Regions from separate parts of the Pseudoalteromonas sp. SWXJ133 genome, predicted to be linked through region 3. Evidence: predicted binding sites of a transcription regulator. Region 3 holds the regulator's gene; each other region holds the start of a gene.
What was found. The regulator LexA, encoded in region 3, represses DNA repair genes until DNA is damaged. The targets are predictions, from matches to a motif close to TACTGTATNNNNATACAGTA.

Region 1 (4,476 bases), on a different contig from region 3:
GTGCTGCAAGTTTATCAGGGTGTAAACCACTAAAACCATCGTAAACAGCATGAGCAAATTCTTGCCCTAAAATTTGGTGAGTGCGAGTAGGCCAGTACGAATTTTTAATCGCGCACTGCTTTGATACAACAAGTGTATTGTTTTCATCTATTAATGAGTTAAGTAATTCATAACACCAAGCAGGGCTGCCCGTAATCAACACTAGCTGACGATGATACGCGCCAGCTAGTTGTTGTTCTAACTCATTTAGGTGAGCTTTATACAGCTTGTAATCGTGCATAGGCCGTTACTAACCATTTACTGCCAAGGTCGTCAAAGTTAACTTGTACGCGAGATTGCGCGCCACTGCCTTCGTAATTAAGTACGGTACCAACACCAAACTTAGCATGCAAAACTCGTTGCCCTAAGTTAAAGCCACTGTCTTCAAATGCGGCATGGCTAACTGATGCGCTAAAACGCCCGGCGGCAGGCGGGCGAGAAACCTGTGTTTTAATACGAATTTCTTCAACGCAGTCCTCAGGTATTTCGCGTAAAAAGCGTGATGGGCTATGGTATTTTTCTTGCCCGTATAAACGGCGACTCTCAGCATGGCTAATGTATAACTTATCCATTGCTCGTGTCATGCCTACATAACAAAGGCGGCGCTCTTCTTCCAAACGACCAGACTCTTCGTTACTTTGCTGAGAAGGGAACATGCCTTCTTCTACGCCCACCATAAACACTAACGGAAACTCTAAGCCTTTAGCTGAGTGAAGTGTCATCATTTGAACGGCATCTTCGTGCTCTTCTGCTTGTCCTTCACCTGACTCAAGTGATGTATGTGCTAAAAAGCCTTGTAAAGGCGAGCTGTATTCTTCGTCTTCAGGAAGTTCGTACTGGTCACATGCGCTAATTAGCTCTTCTAAGTTTTCTACGCGAGCACGGCCTTTTTCACCTTTTTCAGCTTGGTACATTGCCATCAAACCTGATGTTTGAATTGTGTACTTGGCTTGCTCATGCAAAGTTAGATCGCTAATTTTATCTTCTATTTGTTCAACAAGTTCTACAAACTTACTTACTGCACCAGAGGCACGACCAGATAAGTGCTGTTGTTCTACAATTGCTTTTGCGGCATACCAAAGCGGTAACGATTCTGCTCGTGCACAATCTCGTATATGGCTCAATGTTTTATCACCAATACCGCGTGCTGGCGTATTAATTACACGCTCAAACGCGGCATCGTCTTGACGATTACCTACTAGGCGTAAATACGAAAGCGCATCTTTAATTTCTTGTCGTTCGAAGAATCGCATACCACCATAAATACGGTATTTTAAGCCTTCTTGCAGCATGGCCTCCTCAAGTACACGAGATTGCGCGTTACTACGGTATAAAATTGCGGCATCTTGTAGGGCATTACCTGCATTTAACCAGCTTCGTAGTTTGCTACTTACAAAGCGTGCTTCGTCTAACTCATTAAATGCTGCATAAATAGAGATTGGCTCGCCGTCGTTACCGTCGGTCCACAAGCTTTTACCCATACGTTCTGAGTTATTTTGAATTAATGCGTTAGACGCTTTCAAAATAGTCGCTGTTGAGCGGTAGTTTTGTTCAAGGCGAATGGTTTCTGCACTGAAGTCAGTTAAAAAACGTTTAATGTTTTCGATTTTAGCACCACGCCAACCATAAATGCTTTGGTCATCGTCGCCTACAATCATAATGCTGTTAGTATCGCCAGCAAGTAACTTTAACCAAGCATATTGAATGGTATTTGTATCTTGGAACTCGTCTACGAGCATATGTGCAAAGCGTTGCTGATAATGACGTAGTAACGTAGGGTTATTTTTTAACACTTCGTAGCTGCGTAGTAATATTTCAGCAAAATCAACTAGGCCCGCTCTATCACAGGCCTCTTGATAGGCGGCATAAACACGCAGCATCATTTGCTCATTAATATCGTAGGCTTGAATATCTTTAGGGCGAAGTGCTTCATCTTTTTTGGCGCTTATGTACCAGCCAAATTGTTTAGCAGGCCATTTTTTATCATCAATATTCATCGATTTTAATAAGCGCTTGATCATCCGAAGCTGATCGTCAGAGTCTAAAATTTGAAAGGCTTCTGGTAAATTAGCTTCACGGTGATGAGCACGTAAAATACGATGCGATAAACCATGGAAAGTACCAATCCACATACCACCTACAGGCGCTTTTAGTGTTTCTTCAACGCGGCCACGCATTTCTTTAGCGGCTTTATTAGTAAAAGTAACTGCAAAAATACTGTAAGCGGAGGCTTGCTCAACTTGCATAAGCCACGCAATACGATGAACTAACACTCGTGTTTTACCAGACCCAGCACCTGCTAATACCAGCATGTTTTGTAGTGGGGCTGCAACGGCATCGCGTTGTTTGTCATTTAAGCCATCGAGTAATTGTGAAACGTCCATCGTTACGCCTTTTTAATCAATATTGTGGCCAGTATAACAGGTGTTTTTGTTAGGCTAAATAAAATACTGTTTTTATAAACAGCTATTTATAAAATAGTGTTCAAAACGAGTAACTTGCTAATTAATTGAGCGAATAGAAAAGTGCAAACACATAACAAAAATTGCTAATTTGACCTAAAGTTAGCAAAATTTACTAACTCTCTAAATCTAGACTAATTTAACTATTTGATTTGTAAGCTTTAATAAATTGGCATAGAGTGTGTAAGTAAATAATTATAAAATCAAATAAATACAGAGGTTAGTATGGCAGATCAAGGTTCTGGCGGTAACGTAATCGCAGCATTATGTAATATATTTTTTCCTGGTTTAGGGCAGTTAGTGCAAGGGCGTATTTTAGCGGCTATATTTTTTGCACTCGCTATTATAATAAGTTACGCACTAATTTATGTGCTTGTAGGCTTTGTACTTGTGCCTATTATTTACTTATGGTCGATTATTGACGCAGCGCGTTATAGATCGCGAAGTTAACGGTTTTCAAGTTGAGTAAAATAGCGCCCATGTGGCGCTATTTTACTTTATATGTCCTGTGGTTTACGGGCGTTTACGTATATAATTACCCAATTAAAGATTTACAGGCAAACCCTATGGAATATCAATTTATTCGCGACCCTATTAGTGGGCTACGTATTAAAATAAGCAGTGAACACGCTATTATTGGTCGCTGGCTAAACGAAGAAATAGGCAAAGACAAAGTAGCCATGGTGCAAGCGCTTATTGCATCGGTGAGTTCAAGCTATGAGCCGCTAACGCTAAAAGGCCAAGAAATAGATTTAATATTAACGAAAGACGAAGCATTATTTGAAGCCCATGCGCTTCATCAAGACAGCGAAGACCTAATAGCGTATCAAGATGACGATTTAGCGCTTGAAGAAAATGGTTTAAGTAGTGGTTGTGGCTTTGAAGATTTCATTGATTTAATTGATTCATGGCATGAGTTTACGACGTCACGATAAACATAACTAGCACACTAATAAAAATATACAGCAATGCACAATCAGCATTTTATCTGTATTATTACACCAACGAACATTACGCCAATCAAAACGACAGGAACTGATATGTCTGCCAATTTAAACAAGCTAGTAGTGATGCTAGAAATGCAAAACGCCATGAATACTAAAGTACATGAGCAATGGTTTACTCAAGGGTTTGAATGGTACCGCGCTATTTGGGTTGAGTGTGCTGAAATGTTGGATCATCATGGTTGGAAATGGTGGAAAAAACAAACACCAGATACTGAACAAGTTATTTTAGAGTTGGTTGATATTTTTCATTTTGGTCTATCGCTTAGAATTGACGGTGAAACTAGCTACGAAGACTTAGCAAAGCAACTTGAAACTGAGCTTAGCAATGCTCAACAAGCTGATGACTTTAAACAAACACTAGAGATATTGGCGGCGTCTGCTGTTGCTGATAAAACGTTTAATGCAGGTGCCTTTGCCGGCTGTATGGCGCAAATGGGTATGGATATTGATGATTTATATCGCGGCTACGTAGGTAAAAACACGTTAAACTTTTTCCGCCAAGATCACGGTTACAAAGATGGTAGCTATATTAAAGAATGGAATGGGCAAGAAGATAACGAGCATTTAGTTGAAGTAGTTAAAAGCCTTGATACAGAACATGCAGATTTTGCAAAGTTAGTATATCAAGGGCTAGAAGCGCGTTACCCAAAAATTTAAGTCACGTAAGTTGAGTTAGATAATCTTACGATAGTCGGTAACACTCAGGTAATCGGCTATTTCGTTATGCGGTTGTTGGCTATCAGGGTTAGCAACTGCAAGTAAGTGCTCAATGCCGTATTCTCGTGCGGCATTCAAAACCGGCACACTGTCATCTACAAACAAAGTGCGCTGCTTATTAAACCCTAAGTCTTTTTGTACTTGGTGCCACAAACTTTGTTGCTCTTTACTTACTCCATATTCATGAGTCGACACTACGCCATCTAGGTAGTTATCAATCGCTGTATGCTCAAATTTAAGCATGATACTCT
Region 2 (4,476 bases), on a different contig from region 3:
TTGCTAATAATTGATTTAATGAAAAAAAAGCATCCAAAAATTAAATGCAATTGCTATAATGGCGTCAAATGGTATGACATGAAATGCCATTATCATTAAACCAAGGTAATTAGGAACGTAATGAAGAAAACATTCACGCTAAATCACGAGAAAATCAAATACCCTCGTATGGTTGATGCTGCAAAGCACGAAGTGAAAAAATATTTGAAAAGAGAGCGTAATAAAACGCTACCTGAAGATGCTGACTATTGGGCATTTGACTGTAAGTTTGGTAACACAGCTGAAGATGCGCAAGTTGTGCACGTTGCTGAATTAAGTAACCAAATTGGCGAGATTGAAAAGCAAGGTTTGACCTCTTTCTATGTAGAGATTTTAGCTCGACCTGCTCAACGTCAACAGTTAGATTTAGATGATGACGAATAACACATAATTTAATTAAGTGTTTGAAGTTTTAAAATGAGCCCAAGTGGCTCATTTTTTGTTTTTATATCTTAAAAATTTGCAATAAATCATTTTTATTGGCTAGTTTAGTAGAACTAGCTATTGCTAACATTTGCATAACAAAATGGGGTGTTATAGGGTGTATTTAATTAAAAAAATAAAACAGTTGTACTATGCCGATAAATTACTCTGACCATCAATTAAAATTAAGCTTAAAGAACTCTAAAGTACTTGTAGTTGACGATCAGTTATTAAGCTTAATTGTATTAAAAAAAATATTATCTGAGCATTTTAATGTTATAACCGCTGGAAGTGGTGAAGAGGCGATTGAAATTTGTAATGTAGACGTACCCGATATAGTACTGCTCGATATTAATATGGGTGGAATGAGCGGTATTGAAACATGCCTAAAATTAAAAAATAATACTGAGACACAAGATACCCCGGTTATTTTTGTTACATCATTTGAAAATGAAGAAGAAGAGTGTTGGGAAGCCGGAGCTGTTGATTTTATTAAAAAGCCTATTAAGACAGAAACTTTATTTAGAAGAGTTCGTGCGCATATAACGTTAAAATTACAGCACGACTTATTAAATCAAAAAGTATTTCTAGATGATTTAACACAAGTGTTTAATCGTCGTTATTTTGATGCGCATTTTAATAAAATGGAACGAAGCGCCTTGCGAGAAAAGGTCGACTATGCGCTCTTACTCATCGATATAGATTACTTTAAGCAATACAACGATATTTATGGTCATGTGCAAGGTGATAAGGTGTTAAACCTTGTCGCACAAACTATTACAAATAGTTTGCAAAGACCAGCCGATTTTGTAGCTCGTTATGGCGGCGAAGAGTTTGTGGTTGTTCTGCCTCATACAAGCACTGAAGGTGCTATTTGTGTTGCTGATAAAATCAAAAAAAATATAATTGATTTAAAAATCCTTCATGAATATTCAGAGTACGGGTTTGTTACCATTAGTATTGGCGGTTCCACGTTACAACCTTACGAAAGTAATAAAAATACTTTGCAAATTGCAGACGAAAAAATGTATGAGTCCAAAATGCAAGGTCGTAACCAAGTGTGTTTTTAAGCTTAGCGAGCCAATAAGACTTGTTGATACTTAAAAACACCTTATAGGTGATAAATAATCAAATAAAATTATTACACGCTATGACATTTTTTGTACTTTTTATTGCTACCGCATGGGCAGTCATCATTTCTGCCCACTTTAATATCTTCAACAGGATATATAATGCCATCTAAATAACGCCATTGAGTATTTTCTTTAATAAACTGCGATTTTTCGTGAAGTTCACAAAATAAGTTTTGACAAAAATATTGGGCTTTAAATTCTACATTGCCAGTATCGTCATCATGGCTTGACCCAATTACATCAAGATTTATAAATCGACAGCTGTTAGCAAAATCATTGATTTCTTTAACCGGATTTTCAGCTTGTTTTTCCTTTGCGTAGGTTTGATAAACATATTCTGCATTTTTAATAACATAAGCACTGAATCGTGAGCGCATAAGTTGTTCAGGAGAGTTAGCTTGCTTAACAGATAAATGAAGCGGCTCGCAGCAATCGGCATAATTGTGCCCACTGCTGCAAAAACATAATGTGGTATTGAGTGAAGTCATAATAATAATACAAAGTCTAAAACATCAGTTTAACAAGCTTATTGGGCGAGTGATATCTCTGTTGTTTGAGACTTTTTAGTAAAACAGTATAGTTTTGTATTCGTTTTACTTAAATCGAACGATAAATTAGTCAGTAGTTGGTTATTAACTATATCGGTCCAGGTAATTACCGCTGCAAAGTTTCCGTTATGTAATGCAGAATTTAATACATACTCTAAATTTACTAGGTGCTTCTGTCTAATAACAAGTAATTTACTTGTATCAATAGAGCATGAGTCAAGTAAAGCTTTGCTCGGTACATGATCTGGAGCAATTAGTAACGTCCATGCATTAGAGCGATTGTATTGGTGTAATACTTTTAAAAGCTCAAAGGTCGCTGAAATTTCATCTTCAATTTGAATCAAATTCACGCAATCGCTTTGCTCATCTTGTTGGTAACTTTTAACTGTTCTTACGGTAATAGGCTGTAACATAATTTCACTCACTGGGTTTTTATACAGTATTTATATACAGTAGTTTATACAGTGCTTTCGTGCAAGCCTTTTATGCTATTTATTTGTACAGTTATTCAGCTTTTGATCATTGTTTTTATTTTTTAATTTATAATTCGTTATTAATCAGCTTGTTATAGGGTTGTTTTTGAGAGGGTATTTTCAAAATAAATTATTGAGTAATTTCTTCATTTTGAGATTTTATACTGTATAGGATTATCTTTGTAACCATATACAGTACTTCTACCATAGTTAGCTTATGTGTTTTCACTCGTGCGAGGGATCATATGAGAAAACTGGAGTTGGTGGATTTGTTCGTACAAACTTGCTGCATAACATTGAGCATCTTTAAATCGCTTAGTTTCGATATGTTTGCGTATATCTGTAACCGCTGCTGCGGCAGGTGCGTACCCTTGGCTACTTGCTAAGCTTAACCAAGCTACAGCATGAAATACACTTTGTGGCACGCCTTCACCTTTCACAAAAAATAAACCTAAATAAAACTGTGCTCTATGGTTTCCTGCCATTGCAGCAAGTCGCATCCATTTTGCAGCCAATGGAGCTTGATTATTTTTTAAATAATATAGGGCTTTATTTAAAATACTTTGCTCATCTTTTTTATTATCAACGGGCACAGAGGTATTTTCTGGTTGAGTAACAAAACCTAAAATATTATCTAGCTGTTGCTCTAAGTCTTGCTCACAAGGTGTTGTTTTAAGCATATGGGTTCATTTATTATTTTAACTGCTTTAATAGTTTAGTACAAAGCAAGGTGGAATGTCCTGTAAAAGTTAATTTTTGTGCTAAAATTCCGCCACTTTTTACTATCACAAGTTTATTATGTTCGAAGCCTTATTTAAACTGAGCGAAAATAATTCAACAGTTAAACGCGAATGCGTTGCTGGTCTAACTACCTTTATAACTATGGTATACATTGTATTTGTAAACCCGGCTATGCTTGCAGAGGCAGGGATGGATCAAGGGGCTGCATTTGTAGCGACATGTATAGCAGCTGCGATAGGCTGTTTTATAATGGGTTTATGGGCTAATTATCCATTAGCATTAGCGCCTGGTATGGGACTAAATGCCTTTTTTACTTATGGTGTCGTATTAGGAATGGGTTATACCTGGCAAGCCGCGCTAGGGGCTGTATTTATGTCGGGTTGTATATTTTTGTTTTTAAGCTTATTTAAAGTCAGAGAGTGGATTATTAATGCCATACCTCTGGTGCTTAAGCGAGCAATCGCAACGGGTATAGGTGCTTTTTTAGCATTAATTGCGCTTAAAAATGCAGGTATTATTGTCTCAAGCCCGGCAACATTAGTGCAGTTGGGCGATATTACTTCTCCTGGACCGTTATTGGCTATATTAAGTTTTTTTGTAATTGCAGCGCTTTTATACCGCGATTTTAAAAGTGGCGTGCTTATTAGTATTCTATTAGTGACTGGCATTGCTTTAAGTTTGGGGCTTGTTGAATATCACGGTGTTATGGCTATGCCACCATCAATAATACCTACTTTTATGCAGCTAGATTTTGCAGCCGCTTTTGATATATCAATGATGAGTGTTATTTTTGCTTTCTTGTTTGTCGATCTTTTTGATACTTCAGGTACATTAGTTGCGGTAACTCAAAAAGCAGGTTTAGCTGATGAAAAAGGTAACATGCCTCGTTTAGGGCGCGCATTAAGTGCTGACAGTTCAGCAACTATTGCAGGTGCGATGTTAGACGACTACATCGTATATAGAATCGGTTGCTGGCGTATCTGTTGGTGGACGTACTGGCTTAACGGCTGTGGTTGTAGGTATTTGCTTTTTACTAATGATGTTTTTTGCACCGCTTGCACAAATGGTACCCGCTTATGCTACGGCAGGTGCTATTTTATATGTCGCCGTACTGATGCT
Region 3 (4,476 bases):
TTGAGTCGATTTAAACACTTGGAATAAAATCTGCCCTTGGGTACTTCCTAGGGCTTATTTACTCTTTGGTGAGAGTGCGCTAGTTCTTAAAAACCAATATGACTACTTTGATTTATTCTTACTTTTAATTCGGATAAATCGTTTTAGTCGTATGTTTTGCATAAGTAGTAATATACCACTTAGGCAAAAAAGTACGCTGGTTGCTGCAAAACTAATAAGCAGCGGATTATTAAAATCCTCTCGCTCATCGTAATCCATAATATGTAACATCCAAAAAAAGTCGAAAATTCGCCATAGTGTGCTGCGAACGGTGACAACTCTGCCGTTATTTTCTGACAAATACAGTGTTGTGTTAAATGTGTCGTCAAATTGTACCTGCCAAACATTGGTTTTATATCCAACTTCTCGCATACCTTGCTTTAGCAGTACAGCGCTTGTCACTTGAGCATCAATAAGTAAGTGTGCTTTAGCATTTGCGGTAATTTGTATTTTAGTTGGCGGCTCAAAAGGCCGGCCTGTTATACCGTTAAAGCTTTGCTGTTCATCTTTATTTATTACTGTAATTATAGGTGTGGTTAAAAAGTTCTCAAAAATTATTTGTGTTGGATTAACCACCTGAGATGCAATATCGTTAAGGGAGGCAACATAATCAGCCTGCGTAAATGGGTTATTAAGAGTACGTGTTGCAAGATGCTCCCCATGAACTTTATCAAGAGGAATAGCGCTCATGACTAAACCGCCTAATAGCCAAGCTAAAATTTGTAATGTGAGCAAATAACCGAGCCATTTATGTAACTTGCGAGCATACTTAAATATTTTTTTATTCATGTTTTAGTCTTATTATTTTTAGAGGCTAGTTTATTACATTAATGGGATTAGTTACTGCGACATTTTGTCGCAGTTTAAACTATAGCTTACTGTAATCATTTAAAAATAAAAAAGATTACACTTAAATTGCTAACATGACTTATTTGTTTAATTGAGCTGAGTGTTTGATATCCAGCTAGCTTTAAACGCTAAAAAATACTTAAAAGCTGCGAAATATCTATATAAAGTGGTTAATAGAGCATAGTTGATTTGGTATAACGGTAAAACTGCGTTAAAGTTTGCAATGAAATTATTAGAGGATAAATACGAAACGATGTCGGAAATTCAATTTTTAAATGTAGATCTTGAGCTTGAATCAAAGCAAGATATTAGTTTGCTAGTGGCAGACTTGAAAAAAGTCGCGACGATTTTACATTATGACAAAGACGAATACCGTCAATTAGCGCGTATTGAAGCAACAGGTGTAGTAAACACGCCTGACAAAGCAATAAACCATATATGTGAGCTTATTGAATCGTGTTCGCGTAACGCGCTAAAGCAATGGTTAAGCTGTTCACGTAGAACGTTTGATATTGGTTTTGAATCAGGCACTTCCCCTAAGTGCTTTAATCAAGCCTTAGATGCAGATACATTACTACGTATATCTGCGATTGGTGCGGGTATGGAAATTACAATTTACCCAATCGAAAAGTAACTACCTTCGCTCTACGACTGCTGCGGTCATTTTTGATACGCAGCACAGCTCATTGCGGCTATTTGTAATTTTTATTTCCCACACTGAACTACGTTTGCCAATATGAAACGCTCTTGCCGTTGCTGTTAAAGTGCCGTTGCGAGATGCTTTTAAATGACTTGCGCTAATTTCCTGCCCCACGCAGTAAAATTTTGTAAAATCGACAACAAAGTTAGCTGCATAGCTGGCAACTGTTTCGGCAAGTACAACGTTAGCACCGCCGTGAACCATTCCCATTGGGTTATGATGCTCAGGAATTGCCGGCATAGTGGCTACTAAGTAATCATCACCAATTTCAGTGACTTCTATTCCCATGGTTTTCATTAATGTTCCTTGGCCATCAATGCCTTGTTCTAACTGCTTGCACAGCTCTAAAGTGATGGGCTGGTACCAAATACTCATAATGACTCCTTTGCTTTTTTAATCATTTATAAACCTAGCTTTAGTTATATCCCTAAAATGTACACAAGTGAAATTACTTTGGCTATTTTAAGGCTTAATTTAAATTTGCGATTTTTATTTAACTGTATATACTCACAGTTAAATGTACTGTATGGAAAACCAGTTGTATGCGACCATTAACGAACCGCCAAGCTCAAATACTCGAACTAATTAAAGTTTTTATTAAAGACACTGGTATGCCTCCTACACGTGCTGAAATAGCGCAAACATTAGGTTTTAAAAGTGCCAATGCTGCTGAAGAACATTTAAAAGCACTTGCTAAAAAAGGCGCAATTAAAATGAAACCAGGTGCAAGCCGTGGTATTCAGTTAATTGAAGAAGAAGAGCCAGAACAATTAGGTTTACCGCTTATAGGGCGTGTTGCTGCTGGTTCACCTATTTTGGCGCAAGAGCACGTTGAAAGTCACTGCAAAATCGATCCATTAATGTTTAAACCGGCTGCAGATTTTTTACTACGCGTTAACGGTATGAGCATGAAAGATATTGGTATTATGGATGGTGATTTACTTGCTGTACATCGTACTCAAACCGCTGAAAACGGGCAAGTTGTTGTTGCCCGCCTAGACGAAGACGTAACTGTAAAACGTCTTGAGAAAGCGGGTCGTAAAGTATTACTTCATGCTGAAAACGACGATTTTGAATCTATTGAAGTAGATCTTGAGAATGAGTCTTTTAATATTGAAGGCTTAGCCGTTGGCGTTATAAGAAACGCTGATTGGATGTGACTTTAAAAATAGCTTTTAAACAAGCAGTTTTATAAATGCGTACTAATTAGTACGCATTTTTGTTTTAAATTCGCACTAAAAATAGGGCATAAATAGCTCACTGACAATTTAAGCTGTAAACTTTTTTGCACTTATATTTTCCCCCTTCGAATGCGTTAAACCCCTTTGTTTTGCTCATCTTTTGAACTTACTGTTACCTAGTTGGTTATTGATTTTTTATTAATTACTCAATATCACCTGATTGTTTTTTATACTAAAACTTGCTTGTTGTTCATTTTTTAGCTAATTATTAATGTGCTGAGCTAATAATAACTCACAGCTTTTTAGTTTTGAGAACACACAATATACACAAACCCGTTGTTGGCGCAGCAAAACCAATCAATATTAAATGAGATTGACTAAAAAAATAAAAATAACGAATTGGCGTTTAAGCCGTACGCCTCTTCGCTTTGCATTCGCAATAGCATCAAAGGAGCCGTCACATGGGTAAACTGACCTCTACCTTGTGGCTTATATTATGTGTTTTTTCGCACCCAGTTTTGGCTAACAGCCAATACAATATGCGCAAAGGCGTAACCGATATAAGCAATAATGTATATCAGCTGCACATGACCATATTTATAATATGTTGTGTGATTGGGGTGATAGTGTTCGCAATTATGTTTTGGGCACTTATTCATCACCGTAAATCTAAAGGGGCTGTACCTGCCCAATTTCACGAAAGCACTAAAGTAGAAATACTTTGGACTGCAATCCCGTTTGTTATTTTAATTGCTATGGCAGTACCAGCCACTAAAACCCTAATTGCAATGGAAGATGCCAGCAAAGCTGATCTCACTATTAAAATTACAGGCTCGCAATGGAAATGGCATTATGAATATATGGGTGAAGATGTAGAGTTCTACTCTATTTTATCTACCCCGCAAGATGAAATAGCGAATCTTGCAGATAAAAATCCTAACTACTTACTTGAGGTTGATAAACCTCTCGTACTGCCAATAAATCAAAAAGTAAGATTTTTAATGACTTCTGACGATGTTATTCACTCTTGGTGGGTACCTGATTTTGCAGTTAAAAAAGATGCGAATCCCGGCTTTATAAACGAAACATGGACGAACATAAATGAAGAAGGTACTTACCGAGGCCAATGTGCTGAGTTGTGTGGTAAAGATCATGGCTTTATGCCCGTTGTGGTGGTCGCTAAATCTGAGGCTGATTTTAAAACGTGGCTTGCAGATGCAAAGCAAGCTAAACAAAAAGCAGCATTAGCAGATGCCGCATTACTTGATAAAACCCTCCCAAAAGAAGAATTAATGACTTTAGGCGAACAAGTATATATGGCCAATTGTGCTGCATGTCATCAGCCTACTGGCATGGGGTTACCGGGTGTATTTCCTGCACTTAAAGGCAGCCCTATAGTGCTTGGCGATATAAAAGATCACATTGATGTAGTTATCCATGGGCGACCCAGTACGGCAATGCAAGCATTTGCCAAACAGTTATCTATAAAGCAATTAGCAGCGGTTATTACTTATAAACGTAATGCGTGGGGTAATGATACGGGTGATGTTATTCAACCGAGTCAAATACAGGCAGCACTTGATGCCAAAGTGGAGGCGAACTAATGAGTAGCATAGTAGAACAACCTAACGCCAATGAAGCTCATCATGCTCATCACCCAGCTAAAGGTTTTAAACGCTGGCTTTACACAACTAATCATAAAGATAT
Region 4 (4,476 bases), on a different contig from region 3:
AAGCTTGTCCAAGTATCAATTACTTTTCCGTGCTGTACTTTTACAAGGCCAATTTCGGTAATACGGTTACCGCCTTTTAAGCCGCCCGTGGTTTCTATATCGACCACACTGTAAATACGGTGTGGATCTACAAACCATTTAACCGCAGCAATGTGTACTGTAAAGCCCACATTTTTTAAATTATCAATAGTGGTTAGTTGGTTGCGTCTAAGTTTGTCGCCCGGTGCTTTTACCTCTTCAAAATGTACTTGGCCATTATTAATTACCATTAAGTCGGGGTAGCCGTCTTTTAGCTGTAAATAATGTTTGCTCATGGCTGTTAAGTGCGCAATTAGTGCCTTAATAGGGCTGTTTAAAATAAGCGCTTCTAACGGCTCTAATAAATTGCTGCGCCATCTAAACAAACCGTTAGGCTGCTCAAAGTATTGCGCTGCATTTTTGCATACTAAATTAAGTAATGCTTGCGACGTTTGGCACTGTGCTAAGCGCTCATTTATCTGTGTTTGCTGCGCTTCATAAAAATTACCAAGCCTTAACACTTGCGGATAAATATCAAACTCATTGCATGGTGGATAAGGCGACTCCACAAATAACTCATGCCAAAATACTAAACCAAACAAACTTTGCCAAAGCGTGTTTTCGGTATTAAATACAGCCATACCTTGGCGAGTATAATAATCGTTTACGCCCTGCTCTACTTCACCTCGGTACAGTTCATCTATTTCTAGCACGCACTGAGTGTCGGCAAGCATGGTACTTAAACGCGAACGTGTTTTTTTATTAAACTTACGCATTAAAAAATCGTCAGCAAAATACAGTAAATCATCAGTAAGTGGGTTTTCGATAATGGCTTCTAATCGAGCTTTTACCCACTCTTTATTGCCAAACCTGTATTGCTCTCTTATTTGAATTTCTTGTGCTTCGCTATCATCCGCGCACCCTTCAAGTAAACTAAAAGCAAGTTCGCTATCACCTGTTTTTAGCTGCCTATAAAGCCTAACTAATAATTTATTTTTTAATGCAACGGCTATTGCACCATGTGCAGCTTGCACTAAAACCTGCGACGCTAAAGCAACATAGTCGCTCTCATCTGTTATATTTTTAAATGCTAACCGGTAACGGTTTAGTAAATAGTTCGATTGCGCTTCGTCAAGTATTTCAAACCGCGACAAGCTCTCGCTGTGCCCTTCGCGCGTAGCGGTTAAGCCTAAGTCTCGCATTACAAAACGATTTTGATGATTTACATCACCACTGCTTAGTTTGCCTGCAAATAAAAACTCAAAATACTCGTAGTAATCACTGCGGTTGTTAATTACATACTGGCTATAAAGTGGCGCAAGCTCTTGTGGGCATGCTTTAAAAAACTCACGCGCAATATCCACCAGCGCGCCTTTAGCGGCGCTCTTTTTAAAGCTTATTTGCTCACTGTAATTACTTAGCAACTCAACCAAAGAAGGCTTAGTTAAGTGCGCTAAAAGCTGCTGGTAATGCTGCGCGTTTGGCTCAAATAAAATACCGGCTTTTTTTAGCGTATAAATAGCCTGATGCGGCGAGGTTATTTCTTCATAATTAAGCGATTGCGCCTGCACTAAATAAGGCTTTCGCGAGTACACACGCGCCAACATGCATTGGCTTTGCTCATCTAGCTGGTTAATTTTACTAATAAATTCACTGTGTTTGGGCTCAAGTAAATGCATACATTTACTAGTTACAAACTCAATAAGCTCTCTAAAATGCGCTAAATAGTATTTTGCTGGTAATTCTTTTTTCATAATATCGCCATAACTGTATATAAAAACAGTATCTAGTATTTATGCTTATTATTCAATCTTAAACTTGTAATCAGTAATGCTTATAGTTGCCATATAAAAATAATGTAGAGTCAATAAGCACTGAATTTAAAAAACGACATATTACACAAAAGAAGAGGTATGCAACCGAGTACAAAGCACTCGCCCTAAAGCACTCACTATAGAGCTGCAAAAAGAATACTTTGAGAATTTTGAGAAGTAAGGAAAAATTTAGCACATGAATAGTGCCAATAATATTTTTAATACCAGTTATGGATTAGCCGTTGATGGGTTTAACCACTTGTATATGTTACAAACACTACAGACACACCGTCGCTTCACCCATATGAATACAACGATATAGACTTTTTGTAGTATTGTTTTTAAAACTAGGGCTTTGGCAGACTTTATGTGGCTTACCTATTTTTGCCTTAATTTCATCTAAATGTTGCCATGTTTCCATTGCAACTCTGTCATGCACAGCTAAGAAGTAGTCTAGTTTTTCTTTCGTGTAATACTTAGCTAGCTCCTGCTTTGAAATATACATTTCCAGTGCTTTTGATGAGTTGATAATTTGCAAATTGTTCTCGCAGGCTAAGGCCGTTCCCATTAATGAGCCTGCATTTTTATACCTACGCTCAACTTCAGTTTCGTTTGTTACATAAGAACATGCGGATAAAAGTAATAATGTTAAAAGAAAAAAATTCTTAACCTTTGCCACCGTCTCTCCTTTTAACGCCCACTTAAGCGGACAAAATTGCTGACTATAATGTGTAGCGGAACAAAACGTAACAAACTGTTTTTGTTCCGTTTAAAGTGCTTGTTATGCCAATGTTCGAAGATTAAGACTACATTTATCTGGTGCAATAACTATCTCTTTAAATATCATATTTTTATTAACATTATCACGAATATATTTCCTTGTTTTCATAGGCATTCTATACCCAAATATAATAGATTTAATCCACTCAGGTTGGGATTTAACTAACGCAAAGTCCTTGAAATCTTGCTTAATAAGGTGCTTAGAATCATTACCTAACTTTAAACGAAATTCGTTTTCATATTCCCATTCATTTAATTTCACCTTTAGAGCATCCCACGCTTGAATACCTAATTCATCTTTTGACCTCAAATCTAGTGTTGATTCTATTAATTCTAAAATATCAATATTTGCTAATGCTTTTTTGTATGTAACCTTATCTGGGGTTACATAACTCTTATCCCATTCAATACAAAAACCATTATGCGAATTAGCATAATGAGACCACATTAAATTATTAGTGGGATCATCCGTAATGCAGTAAAAAAGGTAGCTATCCAATATTTCATTCATTTTTGTATGAAGTGATTCAAAATTGTGTTTTGATTCTTTACCCATGTAAAGTTGTTTGAATGTTAGTTTTGAACTCCCAGAGAGCTTTTTATAAGTGTTCCTTACGCGCGTTCGAGACGGTGTTCTAAACTCGACTCTCGAATCAAAAAGATCATTGAAGTTATTTCTCCGTGAAAATGTTACTTGATCATTAAACAAGTTAATCAGGGAGTATTCTTTATCTAATTCATCATGAGAATTGATTGGGCAATACTTAAAATAATTGTTCAAATTCCACACACCCTGAATAGAATTGGCATAACAACTTAATCGACGACATTTTCGCTTTATAAACCGACAATGTTCCTATATTCAATGCATTTACCTTATCCACCAAATAGCCAACTGTAAACAATTACTTAATTTCGAACAGATTATGTAATTGCAGAAACACACCAAAATGGGTGAGAACAGTGATATTGATCTAACAGATACTTCCCATACAAAGCACATTGTTTATTAAAATTCAGCATGTGTTATTTAAAAGGCGCTACTTAATTTCAAAGTATTGAATCTAACGCCTTTAAGCTAATACCTTTAAATTAAACCTTCAAAACACTGCTCAATTTATACCGGCCAAACCCTTTGTACCTGCACAAATGTATTCAACCATAACGCTTTACGATATTATGCTCTTTTATATTTAATTTAACTTTCAGGGCATATAATGACAACGCGCACACCGCCTTCCCACTCAGCCAACACAGCTGAAAACACCTCTCTTTTTTACGTAATATTTATATCGGCCGTTGCTGCTATTGGTGGCTTTTTATTTGGTTTTGACTCGGGCGTTATTAACGGCACGGTATCGGCACTGGGTAATGCCTTCAATTCAAGCAGTGTAGCTACGGGCTTTAACGTAGCGTCTGTGTTACTTGGCTGTGCCTTAGGTGCGCTTGCTGCGGGGCCGCTGGCTGATAAGTTTGGTCGCCGTGCAATTATGATCATCACCGCGATTATTTTTGCCATTAGTGCATTTGGTTCGGGCATTAGCGAAAGCTCTGCGGAGTTTATTTTTTACCGTTTATTTGGTGGTTTAGGTATTGGTGCGGCATCGGTATTAGCGCCAGCTTACATTGCTGAAGTTGCGCCACCAGCCCTTCGTGGTCGTTTAGCTACACTACAACAACTCGCTATTGTACTGGGTTTATTTGCTGCTTTTTTAAGTAACTACTTAATTGCTGATGCAGCAGGCAGCGCACAAAATATTTTAATGCTTGATATAGCCGCTTGGCGCTGGATGTTTTGGGCTGAGCTTGTGCCTGCTGTGTTGTTTTTAGTCGGTGTTTTGTTTATTCCTGAGTCGCCTCGTTA

Region 1: uvrD (DNA helicase II) is a predicted target of LexA. The motif match lies at 2,488-2,507, and genes of this name have one in related genera.
Region 2: I6F40_RS11985 (SulA-like leucine-rich domain-containing protein) is a predicted target of LexA. The motif match lies at 2,579-2,598, and genes of this name have one in related genera.
Region 4: I6F40_RS08265 (exonuclease domain-containing protein) is a predicted target of LexA. The motif match lies at 1,784-1,803, and genes of this name have one in related genera.

What each region holds. Positions count from the first base shown of each region.
Region 1 is NZ_JADYXJ010000002.1:279,915-284,390, reverse strand. Features, by position in the region: gene I6F40_RS02875 (GNAT family N-acetyltransferase) at 1-280, opposite strand, end outside; gene uvrD (DNA helicase II) at 258-2,423, opposite strand; gene I6F40_RS02865 (hypothetical protein) at 2,727-2,951, shown strand; gene I6F40_RS02860 (YacL family protein) at 3,068-3,436, shown strand; gene I6F40_RS02855 (dUTP diphosphatase) at 3,542-4,165, shown strand; gene yrfG (GMP/IMP nucleotidase) at 4,181-4,476, opposite strand, start outside.
Region 2 is NZ_JADYXJ010000014.1:78,349-82,824, forward strand. Features, by position in the region: gene I6F40_RS11970 (DUF6172 family protein) at 121-423, shown strand; gene I6F40_RS11975 (GGDEF domain-containing response regulator) at 615-1,532, shown strand; gene I6F40_RS11980 (YchJ family protein) at 1,604-2,083, opposite strand; gene I6F40_RS11985 (SulA-like leucine-rich domain-containing protein) at 2,122-2,556, opposite strand; gene I6F40_RS11990 (tetratricopeptide repeat protein) at 2,832-3,296, opposite strand; partial or broken gene I6F40_RS11995 (NCS2 family permease) at 3,415-4,476, shown strand, end outside.
Region 3 is NZ_JADYXJ010000036.1:12,628-17,103, forward strand. Features, by position in the region: gene I6F40_RS18850 (chaperone modulator CbpM) at 1-27, shown strand, start outside; gene I6F40_RS18855 (membrane protein) at 103-828, opposite strand; gene I6F40_RS18860 (hypothetical protein) at 1,142-1,522, shown strand; gene I6F40_RS18865 (PaaI family thioesterase) at 1,523-1,963, opposite strand; gene lexA (transcriptional repressor LexA) at 2,131-2,748, shown strand; gene coxB (cytochrome c oxidase subunit II) at 3,231-4,373, shown strand; gene ctaD (cytochrome c oxidase subunit I) at 4,373-4,476, shown strand, end outside.
Region 4 is NZ_JADYXJ010000008.1:83,370-87,845, reverse strand. Features, by position in the region: gene I6F40_RS08265 (exonuclease domain-containing protein) at 1-1,772, opposite strand, end outside; partial or broken gene I6F40_RS19695 (protein phosphatase) at 1,915-2,013, shown strand; gene I6F40_RS08260 (hypothetical protein) at 2,110-2,511, opposite strand; gene I6F40_RS08255 (DUF2971 domain-containing protein) at 2,614-3,168, opposite strand; gene I6F40_RS08250 (sugar porter family MFS transporter) at 3,830-4,476, shown strand, end outside.